3 regions of the Ensifer sp. Root127 genome follow, and region 1 is predicted to be linked to each of the others. Evidence: predicted binding sites of a transcription regulator. Region 1 holds the regulator's gene; each other region holds the start of a gene.

What was found. Region 1 encodes PhoB, which activates phosphate uptake and scavenging genes when phosphate is short. Its sites were predicted from a motif close to TGTCATNNANCTGTCAT; they were not measured.
Region 2: the regulator PhoB is predicted to act here: its motif matches at 1,855-1,871, upstream of ASD03_RS06450 (DUF47 family protein).
Region 3: the regulator PhoB is predicted to act here: its motif matches at 1,625-1,641, upstream of ASD03_RS00825 (esterase-like activity of phytase family protein).

What each region holds. Positions count from the first base shown of each region.
Region 1 is NZ_LMDX01000001.1:953,055-957,976, forward strand. Features, by position in the region: gene ASD03_RS04490 (aspartate aminotransferase family protein) at 1-1,174, opposite strand, end outside; gene ASD03_RS04495 (GcrA family cell cycle regulator) at 1,596-2,117, shown strand; gene phoB (phosphate regulon transcriptional regulator PhoB) at 2,286-2,969, opposite strand; gene phoU (phosphate signaling complex protein PhoU) at 3,273-3,983, opposite strand; gene pstB (phosphate ABC transporter ATP-binding protein PstB) at 4,040-4,855, opposite strand; gene pstA (phosphate ABC transporter permease PstA) at 4,869-4,922, opposite strand, start outside.
Region 2 is NZ_LMDX01000001.1:1,351,149-1,356,070, forward strand. Features, by position in the region: gene ASD03_RS06445 (inorganic phosphate transporter) at 183-1,187, opposite strand; gene ASD03_RS06450 (DUF47 family protein) at 1,187-1,831, opposite strand; gene recF (DNA replication/repair protein RecF) at 2,127-3,251, shown strand; gene ASD03_RS06460 (molybdopterin-synthase adenylyltransferase MoeB) at 3,280-4,053, shown strand; gene ASD03_RS06465 (GNAT family N-acetyltransferase) at 4,053-4,520, shown strand; gene ASD03_RS06470 (D-glycerate dehydrogenase) at 4,532-4,922, opposite strand, start outside.
Region 3 is NZ_LMDX01000001.1:172,458-177,379, forward strand. Features, by position in the region: gene ASD03_RS00810 (adenylate/guanylate cyclase domain-containing protein) at 1-216, shown strand, start outside; gene ASD03_RS00815 (DUF2000 family protein) at 220-627, opposite strand; partial or broken gene ASD03_RS40235 (AraC family ligand binding domain-containing protein) at 626-1,081, shown strand; gene ASD03_RS40240 (AraC family transcriptional regulator) at 1,156-1,521, shown strand; gene ASD03_RS00825 (esterase-like activity of phytase family protein) at 1,728-3,086, shown strand; gene ppx (exopolyphosphatase) at 3,146-4,669, opposite strand; gene ASD03_RS00835 (RNA degradosome polyphosphate kinase) at 4,681-4,922, opposite strand, start outside.

The DNA of each region.
Region 1 (4,922 bases):
TTCTCACGGCTTCGGCCGCGCGCTCGATCCGCGCCAGGCCTTCGCGCGCTTCCGCGGCGGTCACCGTCAGCGGCGGCAACAGGCGCAGGACGTTTTCGCCGGCCGGAACAGCCAGCAGCTTCTCCGCGCGGATCGCCTTCAGGAGATCGGCCGAAGGGCCTTTCGCCTTGATGCCGAGCATCAGGCCGTCGCCGCGGATATCCTCGATCACATCGGGGAAACGGTCCTTCAACGACGCGAGGCCCTGGCGGAAGACCAGGGCCACGTCGCGGACATGCTCCAGGAAACCGTCGGCCAGGATGACGTCGAGCACGGCGTTGCCGACAGCCATGGCAAGCGGGTTGCCGCCATAGGTCGAACCGTGCGTACCGGCGACCATGCCGGCAGCCGCCTCTTCGGTCGCAAGGCAGGCACCGAGCGGGAAGCCGCCGCCGATGCCCTTGGCGACAGCCATGATATCCGGACGGATGCCAGCCCATTCATAGGCGAAAAGCTTGCCGGTGCGGCCGACGCCGGACTGGACCTCGTCGAGGATCAGCAGCAGACCGAACTCGTCGCAAAGCGCGCGCAGCTCCTGCATGAATTCCTTGGTGACCGGGCGGATGCCGCCCTCGCCCTGGATCGGCTCGATCAGGATCGCCGCCGTCTCGTCGGTGATCGCATCCTTGAGCGCCGTGATATCGCCGAAGGGAACCTGATAGAAACCCGGGGCCTTCGGGCCAAAGCCCTCGATGTACTTCTGCTGACCACCCGCCGCGATGGTCGCGATCGTGCGTCCGTGGAAGGCACCCTCGAAGGTGATGATGTGGAACTTCTCCGGATTGCCCTTGGCATAGTGGTAGCGACGCGCAGTCTTGATCGCGCATTCGAGCGCCTCGGCACCCGAGTTGGTGAAGAAGACACGATCGGCGAAGGTGACGGCCGTCAGCCGGCGTGCAAGGCTCTCCTGGCCGGGGACCTCATAAAGGTTGGACAGGTGCCAGACCTTCTCGGCCTGCGCCTTCAACGCCTCGACCAGATGCGGATGCGCATGGCCAAGCGAGTTGACGGCGACGCCGGCGGCGAAGTCGAGATAGCGCGAGCCGTCTTCGGCGATCAACCAGACGCCCTCTCCTCGCTCGAAACGCAACGGCGCACGCATGTAGGTGTCGTAAAGCGGCGTGGTTGCAGTCATGGCGAGCCTCTCCTTCATTGCTATCGGCATCGATCCGAGCCCCTGTTGAGCGCGGCAAAAAATTAAAAATGCCGCCTTGCGGCGGCGCAGGCACTATTCCTATTTCGCAGCGCAATGTCAACAAAACCAAGCTTTGCAGTGCGGTCGGACGGGTCTGATCCATGCGACGAAAAAATCACGCGACGGGGCTTGCAAAAATGCAACGCCCACCGAGCAAGTTGGGGAAAACCAAGAAATCGATTCGGCGCGATTCGCGGGACTCTTGCCACGGAGTCCGCCGGTCAGTAGGTTAATGTTCAATTACTAGACGCATGCGGCGGGCCTAGTCACCAAAAGTGTTATCGCGTTGCAGCTCCGGAGCCTGTCCGGAGCGTGGTGAGAGATTCTGTCATCGCCAACGCTGAGAACGGAGAGTGCAGAAATGAACTGGACTGACGAGCGGGTGGAAAAACTGAAGAAGCTTTGGTCCGAGGGCCTGAGCGCGAGCCAGATCGCGGCACAGCTCGGCGGCGTCAGCCGCAATGCGGTCATCGGCAAGGTTCACCGGCTGAGCCTGCCCGGCAGGGCCAAGGCTGGCGGAACCACCGCCGCGACCCGGCCGAAGCAGCGCCCGACTTCGGCGCCGCGCGCTCCGAACTACGCTTCGCGCGTCACGACACGGACGGTTACCCGTGCGGCCGGCGCGACCGTGCTCAAGGAAGAGGTCGAAGTCGATCTCGTCGCCGAACAGGATTTCCGCATCCAGACGGATGTGGTCGTGCCAATGTCGCGCCGCCTGGAGCTGACGCAGTTGACCGAGCGCACCTGCAAATGGCCGATCGGCGACCCGCTCAAGGAAGAATTCCACTTCTGCGGCAACGATTCCCCGGAAGCTTCGCCCTATTGCACATTCCATGCGCGGCTTGCCTATCAGCCGACCTCCGAGCGCCGTCGCGCTCGCTGAGACGACCGAAAACCACATGCAGAAAAGGGGCCGCACGGCCCCTTTTTTATTGGCTGCTGCATGTTTCCCTGGTTCGTATTCGCTTCAAGGAAACATGCCGCAATTCAAGATGCAACAGCGACCTTTGCGCGTCCATTAAGATGCGCGGCGCTGCAGTGGCCGGCTGGCTCAGCTTTCGAGCGAGTAGCCGGCACCGCGAACGGTGCGGATGACATCAGGCATGCTCGAGAAATTCAGTGCCTTGCGCAAGCGACCGACATGCACGTCGACGGTGCGCTCGTCGACATAGATATCGTGGCCCCAGACGCCATCAAGGAGTTGCGAGCGCGAGAACACCCGGCCCGGCGACGACATCAGGAATTCGAGCAGGCGGAATTCCGTCGGACCAAGGCGGACCTCGCGGGTGCGGCGATGCACGCGATGGGTCTCGCGATCGAGCTCGATGTCGCCGCAGCGAAGCAGCGTCGAGAGGACCTCGGGCTTGGCGCGCCGCAGCATCGCCTTGACACGGGCCATCAGCTCCGGGGTCGAGAACGGCTTGACGACATAATCGTCGGCGCCGGTGGCAAGGCCACGAACCCGCTCGCTCTCCTCGCCGCGCGCCGTCAGCATGATGATCGGCAGGCGCTCGGTTTCCGGACGTTGGCGCAGCCGGCGGCAAAGCTCGATGCCGGAAACGCCCGGCAGCATCCAGTCGAGGATCAGGAGATCCGGGAGGCGCTCCTGTAGGCGGATCTCCGCCTCGTCTCCGCGCAGGATCGTATCAACATCGAACCCTTCGGCTTCGAGGTTATAACGCAGCAGGACACTCAGCGCCTCTTCGTCTTCGACAACGGCGATTTTCGGCAACATCAGGCAACGTCTCCTTACCCAGAGCGTCTCGCGTTCGATCGAACGCAAAGAGATGCTCGAACATATAGAATCTGGAGCACTCCGCGCGTTTTCATAGGCACGCGCGAAAACGTATAGCTTCAGACGCAGTAGAGCAGGGCCGCAACCAGGGCTGCGACCGGAGCAGGTTCATAAGCAGGCACTCGAACGTATCCGGGTCTTAAAGCGCGTCGCGATCTCTAAGATGCGCTTGTTGTGCTTTAAGTTCTTGTTTTTGCACATGTCGTTATCGCAAAACCGCTGCGCACTTTTGCGCGACATGCGTTAGTCCTTCACGGCACCCAGCGTCGACGTATTGTCGTCCTTCGGACGCTCGCCTTCCGGCTGCGCGCCCGTCGCCATGTAGTAGATCGTCTCGGCGATATTGGTGGCGTGGTCGCCGATACGCTCGATGTTCTTGGCACAGAAGAGAAGATGCGTGCAGGGCGTGATGTTGCGCGGATCTTCCATCATGTAGGTGAGCAGCTCGCGGAACAGCGAGGTGTAGATCGCGTCGATCTCCTCGTCGCGCTCGCGGATGCTGTTGGCCTTCTCCGGCGAGCGGGAAGCGTAGACGTCGAGGACTTCCTTGAGCTGCACCAGCGCAAGCTCTGCCAGGTGTTCGAGACCGCGCGCCAGCTTGCGCGGGATGCCGGAGCCGGCAACCGCGATGACACGCTTGGCGTTGTTCTTGCCGAGGTCGCCGACGCGCTCCAGATCGGACGCGATGCGGATCGATCCCATGATCTCGCGCAGGTCGGCAGCAACGGGCTGGCGCTTGGCGATGGTGACGATTGCCTTTTCGCCGATCTGGCGTTCGGCTTCATCGAGGATGGTGTCGTCGGAGATCACCTTCTGCGCCAAGGCGAGGTCAGAATTGACAAGCGCACGAACGGATTCGCCCACCATCTGCTCGGCAAGCCCGCCCATCTCGGAGATGCGGCGCGTGAGATATTTCAGTTCTTCGTCGTAGGCGGACATTATGTGCATGGACATAGTCTTCGATCCTTGCGGGCGCGTTCAGGAAACGGGGTGAAGAGGAGCTTCGGCCATCAACCGAACCGGCCCATGATGTAGTCCTGGGTACGCTGGTCATCCGGATTGGTGAACATCTTGTCGGTGTCGTTCTCCTCGACAAGATTGCCGAGGTGGAACATGGCAGTGCGCTGCGAAACACGCGCCGCCTGCTGCATCGAGTGGGTGACGATGACGATCGTGAAGTTGGTACGCAGCTCGTGGATCAGTTCCTCGACCTTGGCCGTCGCGATCGGATCGAGCGCCGAACAGGGCTCGTCCATCAGGATCACTTCAGGGCTGACGGCAACGGCGCGCGCGATGCACAGACGCTGCTGCTGGCCGCCCGAAAGACCGGTGCCCGGCTCCTGCAGGCGATCCTTCACCTCGTTCCACAAACCAGCCTTCTGCAGGCTGGTCTCGACGACTTCGTCGAACTCAGACTTGGTGCGGGCAAGCCCGTGGATGCGCGGGCCGTAGGCGACGTTGTCGTAGATCGACTTCGGGAACGGGTTCGGCTTCTGGAACACCATGCCGACGCGGGCTCGCAGTTCCACGACGTCGATCGTCGGGTCGTAGATGTCGTCTTCATCGAGCGTGATCTTGCCGGTGACGCGGCAGTTCTCGATGGTGTCGTTCATGCGGTTCAGCGTGCGCAGGAAGGTCGACTTGCCGCAGCCCGAAGGGCCGATCAGCGCTGTCACCGTGTTCTCGCGGATATTGAGATTGACGTCGAAAAGCGCACGCTTCTCGCCGTAGTAGACCGACACATCCTTGCCGATCATCTTGTAGGGCACGGTGTTCATTTTCTGATCCAAGGCTTTTTCGACTGCTGCTTCTGACATGATGTTCATAGTAATTACCTCACTACCAACGGCGCTCAAAGCGACGTCGCAACAGAATGGCGCCAAGGTTCATGAC
Region 2 (4,922 bases), 400 kb from region 1:
GGGCGCCGCCCAAGTCGCGATCACGACCGGGCCGGATATCCCGGACGAGCCTTGCAACCGAAAGTCGGACGCCTGTTCCCTGAACTGGATCGTCTCATGACGCTCAGTCCCACCGCCAATGCGGAGGCTCTCTCCCCAACCGCGAGCCCCGCCCCCGGCATTGCAGCCGGAGGCGGACAGGGTCACAGGAACAGATCGACTGCGAAGTAGGTGAGCGCCGAAATCGCAGCAGCGGCCGGCATCGTCACGAACCAGGCGATGACAATGTTGCCGGCAAGGCCCCAGCGCACCGCCGAGACACGCTTGGCGGCACCCACGCCGATGATCGCGCCGGTGATCGTGTGGGTGGTCGACACCGGAATGCCGAGCCAGGTGGCGGCAAACAGCGTGATGGCGCCGCCGGTTTCCGCGCAGAAGCCCTGCATCGGATTGAGCTTGGTGATCTTCGAGCCCATGGTGTGCACGATGCGCCAGCCGCCCAACAGCGTGCCGAGCGCGATCGCCGCCTGGCAGGTGATCACCACCCAGAACGGCACATAGAACTCGGAGCCGAGATAGCCCTGCGAGAACAAGAGCACGGCGATGATGCCCATGGTCTTTTGCGCATCGTTGCCGCCGTGGCCGAGCGAATAGAGCGACGCCGAGACGAACTGCATCACCCGAAAGGTACGGTCGACAGCAAAAGGCGTCCGGCGCACGAACAGCCAGGAAACGATGAGGATCAGGAGCAGCGCCAGGAAGAAGCCGATCATCGGCGACATCACGATGGCGCCGACCGTCTTCAAGAGACCGGTCCAGACGATGGCATCGCCGCCAGTGCGGGCTAGGCCGGCACCGACGAGGCCGCCGATCAGCGCATGCGACGAACTCGACGGAATGCCGAAGATCCAGGTCGCGATGTTCCAGACGATCGCCCCCATCAGGGCCGAGAAGATCACCAGCGGCGTAACGATGCCGGGATCGATGATGCCGCGTCCGAGCGTCTCGGCCACATGCAGGCCGAAAAACAGGAAGGCGATGAAATTGAAGAACGCCGCCCACATGACCGCATATTGCGGCCGGAGCACCCGGGTCGAAACGATGGTTGCGATCGAGTTGGCGGCGTCATGCAGCCCGTTGAGAAAGTCGAAGAACAGGGCGATTGCAATGAGGGCGACGAGCAACGGCAGGGCGAGCGTCGCGTCCATCAGACGTTCTCGATCACGATGCCGCTGATCTCGTTGGCGACGTCCTCGAAGCGGTCGACGACCTTCTCGAGCTCGCCGTAGATCTCGCTACCGATAATGTAGGCCATGGCATTGTTGGCACCGTAGCGGCGGAAAAGATCCTTCAGGCCCTGGTCGTGCAGCTCGTCGGACCGGCCTTCGATGCGCGTGACCTCTTCGGCGATGGCGATGAGCCGGCCGTGGTTGACGCCGATGCGATTGAGCAGCGGAATGGCCTCGGCGATCAGGTGCGCCGCCTGGACGACGATGACGCCCATTTCCTTCATGCCCGGATCGAAGGTCTTCTGCTCGTAGAGCCGGATGGTCTTGACCGTCTTGTGCATCATGTCGATGGCATCGTCCATCGACTGGATGAGATCCTTGATGTCGCCACGATCGAACGGCGTGATGAAGGAGCGACGAACGGCCAGAAGCACTTCGCGGGTGACACCGTCTGCCTCGTCTTCAAGCGCGACGATCCGGTCGCAGTGCTTTTCGAGATCGTCGCCGCCGGCGAGGAGCTTGTCGAGCGCTTCGGCGGCACCGACGACGGTACGCGAATGTTGCGCGAAGAGATCGAAAAAGCTGTCTTCGCGGGGAAGGAGTTTGCGGAACCAAGCCAGCATCACAAATATATCCGTTCGTGGATTGTCATGCGGCTGTCATATTGTACGCAAGCGATCAAGAAAAGCGCTGAACGACTGGGATTATAAGGCTTTCCCCGCCGTTATCGCGCAATTTTGCCTGGAAATGACTCAGGTCACCTTTCGTCTTGCCTTAAAGCCCGCTTTCGTCCTACTGCATAGCTCCTTAAATCGGCATCGATTTATGGAGCTATGCAGCAAGTGTTGCAGCGTCCTTTGCACGTCCTGTTCGACGCGTGGCGCTGCGACTGGCGCCGACGTCGAATCCGGACCCGAAATGCCACAAAAGGTCTTTCTCAATCGCCTGAAGCTGAGCGAGTTCCGCAATTATGCGGCGCTGTCGCTGGCGCTCGACCAGAGGCACGTCGTGCTGACCGGCGAGAACGGCGCCGGCAAGACCAATCTGATGGAAGCGGTGTCGTTTCTGTCGCCAGGCCGTGGCCTCAGGCGTGCGGCCTATGCCGATGTCGCTCGCGTCGGCGCAAGCGACGGCTTCTCGGTCTTTGCCGAAGTCGTGGGCATGGAAGGCCCGGTCGAGATCGGTACCGGCACGGCCGGCACCAGTGAGGGGCAATCACGACGCCTGCGGCTGAACGGCACGACAGCGAGTACGGTCGATGAGCTGACCGACCATCTGCGCGTGCTGTGGCTGACGCCGGCCATGGACGGGCTCTTCACCGGCCCGTCGGCCGATCGCCGCCGTTTCCTCGATCGGCTGGTGCTTTCGCTCGATCCGGAGCATGGGAAGCGCGCCAGCGAATTCGACCGTGCCATGCGTAGCCGCAATCGGCTCCTCAGCGACTTTCGTCCCGACCCGGCCTGGTTGACTGCCATCGAGCGGGAAATGGCGGGGCTCGGCGTGTCGATGGCGCTCGCACGGCAGGAGATGCTGGGTCTGCTGACGGCGCTCGTCGAGAGAAACACCGGCGACAGCGTCTTTCCATCTGCGCGCCTGGCGCTGGCGGGCTTCCTCGACGACGAGAGCCACAAGCCAGCCTTCGACCTCGAAGAACAATATCTCACCATGCTGCGCGAGGGCCGGGCGCGCGACGCGGCCGCCGGCCGGACACTGGACGGACCGCACCGCACCGACCTCCTGATTCGCCACCGCGAAAAGGACATGGAAGCCGAGCGCTGCTCGACCGGCGAGCAAAAGGCGCTGCTCGTCGGCCTGGTTCTTGCCCATGCGCGCCTCGTCGGCGACATGACCGGTCACGCTCCTATCCTGCTGCTCGACGAGATCGCCGCGCATCTCGACATGGGCCGCCGCGCCGCCCTATTCGATCTCGTCGACGGACTTGGCGGCCAGGCCTTCATGACCGGGACGGACCGTGCGATGTTCGACGCGCTCGGCGATCGCGGCCGGTTCCTGACGGTGGAGCACGGAAGCGTATCGGGATGATGGAGCCGATCATGGAAAGTGTCCGCTCATGACTAGTACAAGCCTCGAATCATCGGAAATTGCCCGCTACGCGCGCCACATCATGCTGCCCGAACTCGGCGGTGGGGGGCAACAGAAACTCAAGGCGGCGCGCGTTCTCGTCATTGGCGCCGGCGGCCTCGGCGCTCCTGTTCTTCAATATCTCGCCGCCGCCGGCATCGGCACGCTGGGCATCGTCGACGATGACGTGGTGTCGCTGTCGAACCTGCAGCGGCAGGTGATCCACCGCACGGCCGATATTGGCCAGACAAAGGTCGAGAGCGCCTCGGCAGCGATCGGCGCGCTCAATCCGCATGTGGTGGTCGAGAGGCATCCCCTTCGTCTGGCAGCCGACAACGCCGAGGCGCTGTTGCGCCAATATGATCTGGTGATCGACGGCTCGGACAATTTCGACACGCGCTATCTCGCCGCCGATACGGCAGCAACCGTCGGCATACCGCTCGTCACCGGTGCAGTCGGCCGCTTCGACGGTTCGCTTACAGTGCTGATGCCTTATCGCTCGGGCGCGGATGGCGAACCGAACCCGTCCTACCGCGATCTCTTTCCCGAAGCGCCGCCGCCGGGCGTCGTGCCCTCCTGTGCCGAGGCCGGCATCATCGGCGCGCTCACCGGCGTCATCGGAACATTGCAGGCTATGGAAGCCATCAAGGTGATCGCCGGGATCGGCGAGCCACTCGTCGGTCGGCTGTTGATGTATGACGCTCTCTCGGCGCAATTCAGCACCATCCGCTATCGCCGGCGCAAGGACAGGAGCGCAGACTGATGCAGATCATCAGGATCGACGCTGCCTTCGATCGCTACAAGGAATTGCTGGCCCTGATCCTTGACGCCTTTGCCTATATGGACGGGCGGATTGATCCGCCATCCTCGGCCCATGCGCTAACGATTGAGGGGCTGAGCGAGAAGGCTTCGGCAGAAATTGGCTTCGTCGCCGTCGACGGCTCAGTGCTTGCCGGCTGCATCTTCTGCAAGCCGGAGACCGACTGCCTCTATATCGGCAAGCTTGCGGTTTCCGCGACCTGCCGGGGAAAAGGCGTCGGCCGACTGTTGCTTGCAAGCGCCGAAGCAGCGGCACGCGACCGCCACTTGGCCGCTCTGAGGCTGCTGACACGGATCGAACTCACCGAAAACCACAGGACGTTTTCGGCCTGGGGCTTCGTCGAAACCGACAGAACCGCTCACCCGGGCTTTACCCGGCCTACCTCGATCGAGATGCGCAAGACGCTTTGATCAGTCGCGAATCAATCGCGACCCGGCAGCACCCGATCCGGCGGCCGGTGACCGTCGAAGAAGGTGCGGATATTGATCACCACCTTGTCGCCCATGTCGATGCGACCCTCGAGCGTCGCCGAACTCATATGCGGCAACAGCACGACCTTGCCCTCGCCGGCGAGCTTGATGAGCTTGGGGTTGACCACGGGTTCATTCTCGAAAACGTCGAGCCCCGCACCGGCGATCTTGCCTTCGCGCAGGCACTTGATCAGCGCCGTCTCGTCGATGATGCCGCCGCGGGCGGTGTTGACGATATAGCTTTCCGGGCGCATCAGCGCGAGCCGACGGGCCGAAAGCAGGTGATAGGTCGCCGGCGTCGAGGGGCAATTGACCGAGACGATATCGACGCGGGCAAGCATC
Region 3 (4,922 bases), 780 kb from region 1:
GACACGGTGAACACCACCGCTCGCCTCGAAGGCCTGTGCAAGTCACTGAACCATCAGGTGCTGATTTCCACCGACCTCGCCCGCAAGATGCGGCTGCCGCACTATGTCCGCGTGGAAGATCTTGGCGAGCACGCCGTGAAGGGACGCGGGCAGAAGCTCGGCGTCCTGGCGCTTCGGGCCGGGGGCACGCCTGCACCGCCAGTGGCTGTCAATTAGCCGTCAACCGTGCAGTTTTGCACCCTTGGTGATCTTGTCGGCCAGCTTCTTGTCGGCATGAATGGCGATGCCGGCGACCTTCGCGCCGTCGGGTCGCGTTTCGGCGAAGACCGCGCGGTTGGCGCTGTCGTGGCCGGTCGAAAACATCGCATCGACATAAACAGAGGTTTGTATTTCCCTTTCGATCGCACGGCGTTGAATATTGCCAAGCGTCGCACCATCTGCCGATAACACGATGATCGGCTGAACGCTCAGAGCGTTGTAGATGTGGCCGGCGCCGTCGCGATAGGGTTCGCCGATAATCGCCGGTTTCTGCCCGGCGATGCCGGTTACCAGAAACGCGGTGACGTTCAGCTTCTGCCAGGTGGCCAGATCGTCGCGCAAAACGATCGCAAACTTGGTGTCGAACATGACGGGTATCTCCATTTCAGGACATCAGGGCGTGCCCAAGGAGGCCTTAACCGAGGACGCAGCGATCAATCTTGAACGATTGTGCGGATCGCCGGGCGATGGCATCCGCGTCGCGGCACCGGTGGACGGCATAGAGCGCATCGAGGCCCGGCTGCACGGCAAGGTCTTCGAGCCGCATCGCCACGACACCTATGCGCTTGGCGTGACGCTTGGCGGCATCCAGACCTTCCAGTATCGTGGCGAGAGCCGCTACAGCACGCCTGGAAGCATCATCATCATTCACCCCGACGAACTGCACGATGGCGGCGCGGGCACGGAAGCGACGCTTCGCTACAGGATGATGTATCTGCAGCCGGAGCGATTGATCGCGGCGCTTGGCGACAGTGGCGGCGCCTTGCCCATCATAGCCGCCCCGGTTGTTGGTGACGTGGCCCTGCGCCAGGCGATCGGCGAGGCCGTCATGGATCTCGACGGCGGTATTGACGAACTCGCGCTCGACGACATTCTTACACGCATTGCAGAAGGCTTGTGCCGCCATGCCGGCACGACAAGCAAGGCTGCCGGCAGGTCGGCCAAGCGGGCGGTTTCGAGGCGACGGACTATCTCAAAGCCAACCTCGATCGCCCGGTCGGCTCGCAGGAACTCGAGGCCGTCAGCGGCCTTGATCGCTTCACCCTCGCCCGCCAGTTCCGCAAGGTTCTCGGCACCAGCCCGCACCGCTACCTTCTGATGCGGCGGCTGGAGCAGGCGCGCCGGATGATTGCCGCCGGTCACAGCCTGGCAGGTGCCGCGCTCGAAACCGGCTTTGCCGACCAGGCCCATTTCACCCGCCATTTCAAACGTGCCTACGGTGTAACGCCCGGGCGCTGGGCGAGCCTGGCGCTCGCCGGCTGAAGCACCGGCGCCGCTGGGTCGTTGCGGCCCGGAACCAGTGTCCGGTCACGCGCAACAATTCGAACTCGGCGAGTTTCTCCCCTCGGGCGCAGCGCCTTTCGTCTGTCATCAAAGCTTCGCCAGCCTGTAAGCCAAGCATCACCCAACCGTCATCAAAGCCGCCTATCGGGTTCCCGTACTTTGGCATCCAACCCACGGTGACTTTCATGACCAAAACGCTTCTCGCCGCTGCGGCGCTCACACTTTTGATGACGACGACCGTCCTGGCCGAGGAAAAGGCCTTTCCCGCAACCCTGAAGGCACATGCGATCCTACCGGCAAACACGATCCTGGCAGCACCGTCCGACGCACCGGAATACCTGAAGACATCGGGCAAATTCACCACGGCGGACCGCAAGCGCGCTGACGCGCTCGGCACCGTGCCCGGCAAGGATGGCGTGCGCCCGACCGGCCTTTCACTGCCGTTCAACGGCCAGCCGATGCAGGGCTTCTCCGGCATCAGGGCCATGGAAGACGGCACCTTCTGGAGCCTTTCCGACAACGGCTTCGGCAACAAGCTGAACTCAACCGATGCCATGCTGATGCTGCACCACGTGAAGATGGACTGGGACGCCGGCAAGGTCGAGGCGCTGAAAACACTGTTCCTCACCGACCCGGACCGCAAGGCCCCCTTCCCGATCGTCATGGAAGGTTCCGACAAGCGCTACCTGACCGGCGCTGACTTCGACGTTGAGTCGATCCAGCCGGTCGCCGACGGCTTCTGGGTCGGGGAAGAATTCGGTCCCTATATCCTGAAATTCGATGTCGACGGCAAGCTGACCGACGTCATCGCGACAACAGTTGACGGCAAGCCGGTTATGTCGCCCGACAATCCGACCCTGACACTGCAGGGCGATCCGTCGAAGAAGACACCCGCCTTCAACCTGAAGCGCTCCGGCGGCTATGAAGGCATGGCACTGTCGAAGGACGGCTCCAAGCTCTACGGTCTGCTCGAAGGGCCGATCTGGACCGACAGCGAAACCGTGGAACAGGCCGATGGCCGTCCGACACTACGCGTCATCGAACTCGATGTCGCAGCCAAGGCCTGGACGGGCCGCAGCTGGCTCTATCCGCTGGCCGAAGGCGGCGAGGCAATCGGCGACTTCAACATGCTCGACGACAAGACGGCACTGGTGATCGAACGCGACAACGGCGCGGGCACGCTCGACAAGGCCTGCGCCGATCCGAAGGATCCGAAGCCGGATTGCTTTGCCGTCGGCTCGAAGGTGAAACGTGTCTACAAGATTGCCTTCGATGACAGCAATGTCGGCAAGGCCGTCCGCAAGATCGGTTACATCGACCTCCTGAAGATCGCCGACCCCGACAACAAGAAGCGCCAGGGCGGTGGTGACGGCTATTACGACATGCCGTTCGTGACGATCGAAAACGTCGATCGCGTCGATGACACGCACATCATCGTCGGCAATGACAACAACCTGCCGTTCTCGGCCGGCCGGGCGCTTGATAAGGCCGACGACAACGAGTTCGTTCTGCTCGAAGTCGGCGAATTCTTGAAAGCCGAATAATCAAAAAAGGGCGCGCGGATTTGCGTCCGCGCGCCCCTTCGTCAAAGATCTGAGTGCGTTCAGCTCTCGAACTGGAACGCCAATCTTCTGCCGGTCAGCTTGCCGAGCTGCTGCAGCCGTCCGTCGAGGCGCTCGCCGGCAAATTCCGAATAGGCCGCAGGCACGACGATCTCCAGATCGACATCCGGCAGGGACGATTTGCGGAAGGTCAAATTCCTCGCCACGCCCGGCATCGACGCCGAGAACAGATAGGCGACGCGCAGCAGGCCGCCGAGCAGTTTCGCCAGTTCCAGCAGTCGCGGCGTGGTAATGCCGGTCAGTGCGCCGGTCGCGCCATCGTCGTTCAGGCCTTCGAAGCGATAGTAGTTGGCGAGCGCGATATAGGCCCGCCCCGCATGGGTGATGCCGGAGAAGGTCGAGTGGGCGATGATGTTCAGCGCCTGCAGACCGCGATAGTCCGGATGGGCGCGCCAGCTGATATCGGCGAGCAGGCAGGCAGCCTGGCGATAGCGGCTTTCCTCTTCGGTTTCCTCGACGCCGAAGAACGGCACCATGCGGCCGGTCCAGTCGGCAAGTTCGCGGGCATGCTCGGGGGAACGCGCCCGCAGGATGGCGATTTCGCCGGCGGCGGTCAGCAGCGGATCCTGCGCACGCTCGCTCTCGTTCAGCAGAGAGAAGAGATAGCCTTCGCGCACGCCGAGCGCCGAGAACGAAATCCGCTCCGGCTTCATGATCGACAGTGCTTCCTGCATCGCGATCGCGCCAAAGGGAAGCAGGCTGCGGCGGCTTTTGGAGATCGTCGCATAGGCCGATGGCTTGATGTTCCTCGGCTCGATCACCTCCGGCAGCAGCGCCATCGCCTCGTCGTAGGAGATCTCGTAGCCTTGCATCATATGCAGCGGATAGTTTCGGATTTCCATGTGCAGCTTGGCGATCGAGCGCCAGGTGCCGCCGACGGCATAAAAGGTGCGGCCGGTGCCGGTCTTCAGCACCGGCGAGCTTTTCATGAATTTGCGCACCCAGGTGCGAGCCTTCGGCAGCGAGCCGCCGCTATGCTCGAAGAGGCGGATACCCCCGAGCGGCAGGGTGATGCCCTTGCCGATCTTTGTGCCGCTGACCTCGACAAGTTCCAGCGAGCCACCGCCAAGGTCACCGACCACTCCATCAGGGTCGTGATAGCCGCTGACGATGCCCATGGCGGAGAAATAGGCTTCCTCTTCGCCGGTGAGGATGCGCACCTTGTGGCCGAGGATCGCCTCGGCCTTCTCGATGAAGGCAGGTCCGTTGCTCGCCTCGCGAGCGGCTGCGGTGGCCAGAACATACATGGAGGTCGCACGCGCCTGCTGCGACAGCGCATGAAAGCGATGCAGCGCCCGGAGAGCGCGCTCGACGCTCTCCTCGTCCATGCGTCCGGTGGCATCGATGCCCTTGCCCAGACCGCACATGACCTTCTCGTTGAACAGCATGGCCGGAGCGCGGCTCAGGCCTTCGTAGACGACAAGGCGAATGGAGTTGGAGCCGATATCCACAACGGAAACCGGGCGGATGCCGGGCAGACGCCCCTGCGCTTCAGATTCGACCATGCAATTCCGTTTTACTTGTGCCAGCTGCTCTTCCAGCCGGCAATCAGCTTCGGTGCACTGGACTTCAGGGCTTCACCCCGGCCGGAGAGGCTGGGATTGGTCATGAAATAGTGCTGCGCGTTGAAAGGTTCGGCGTCCTTGCCGACTTCCATCCGGCGAGACGTACCGTCGGGAAGAATTTCGTAGCTCTGCTGGTTATCGATGAGATTGCCCAGCATGATCTGCGAAAGTACCTGTTCGTGCACAGTCCGGT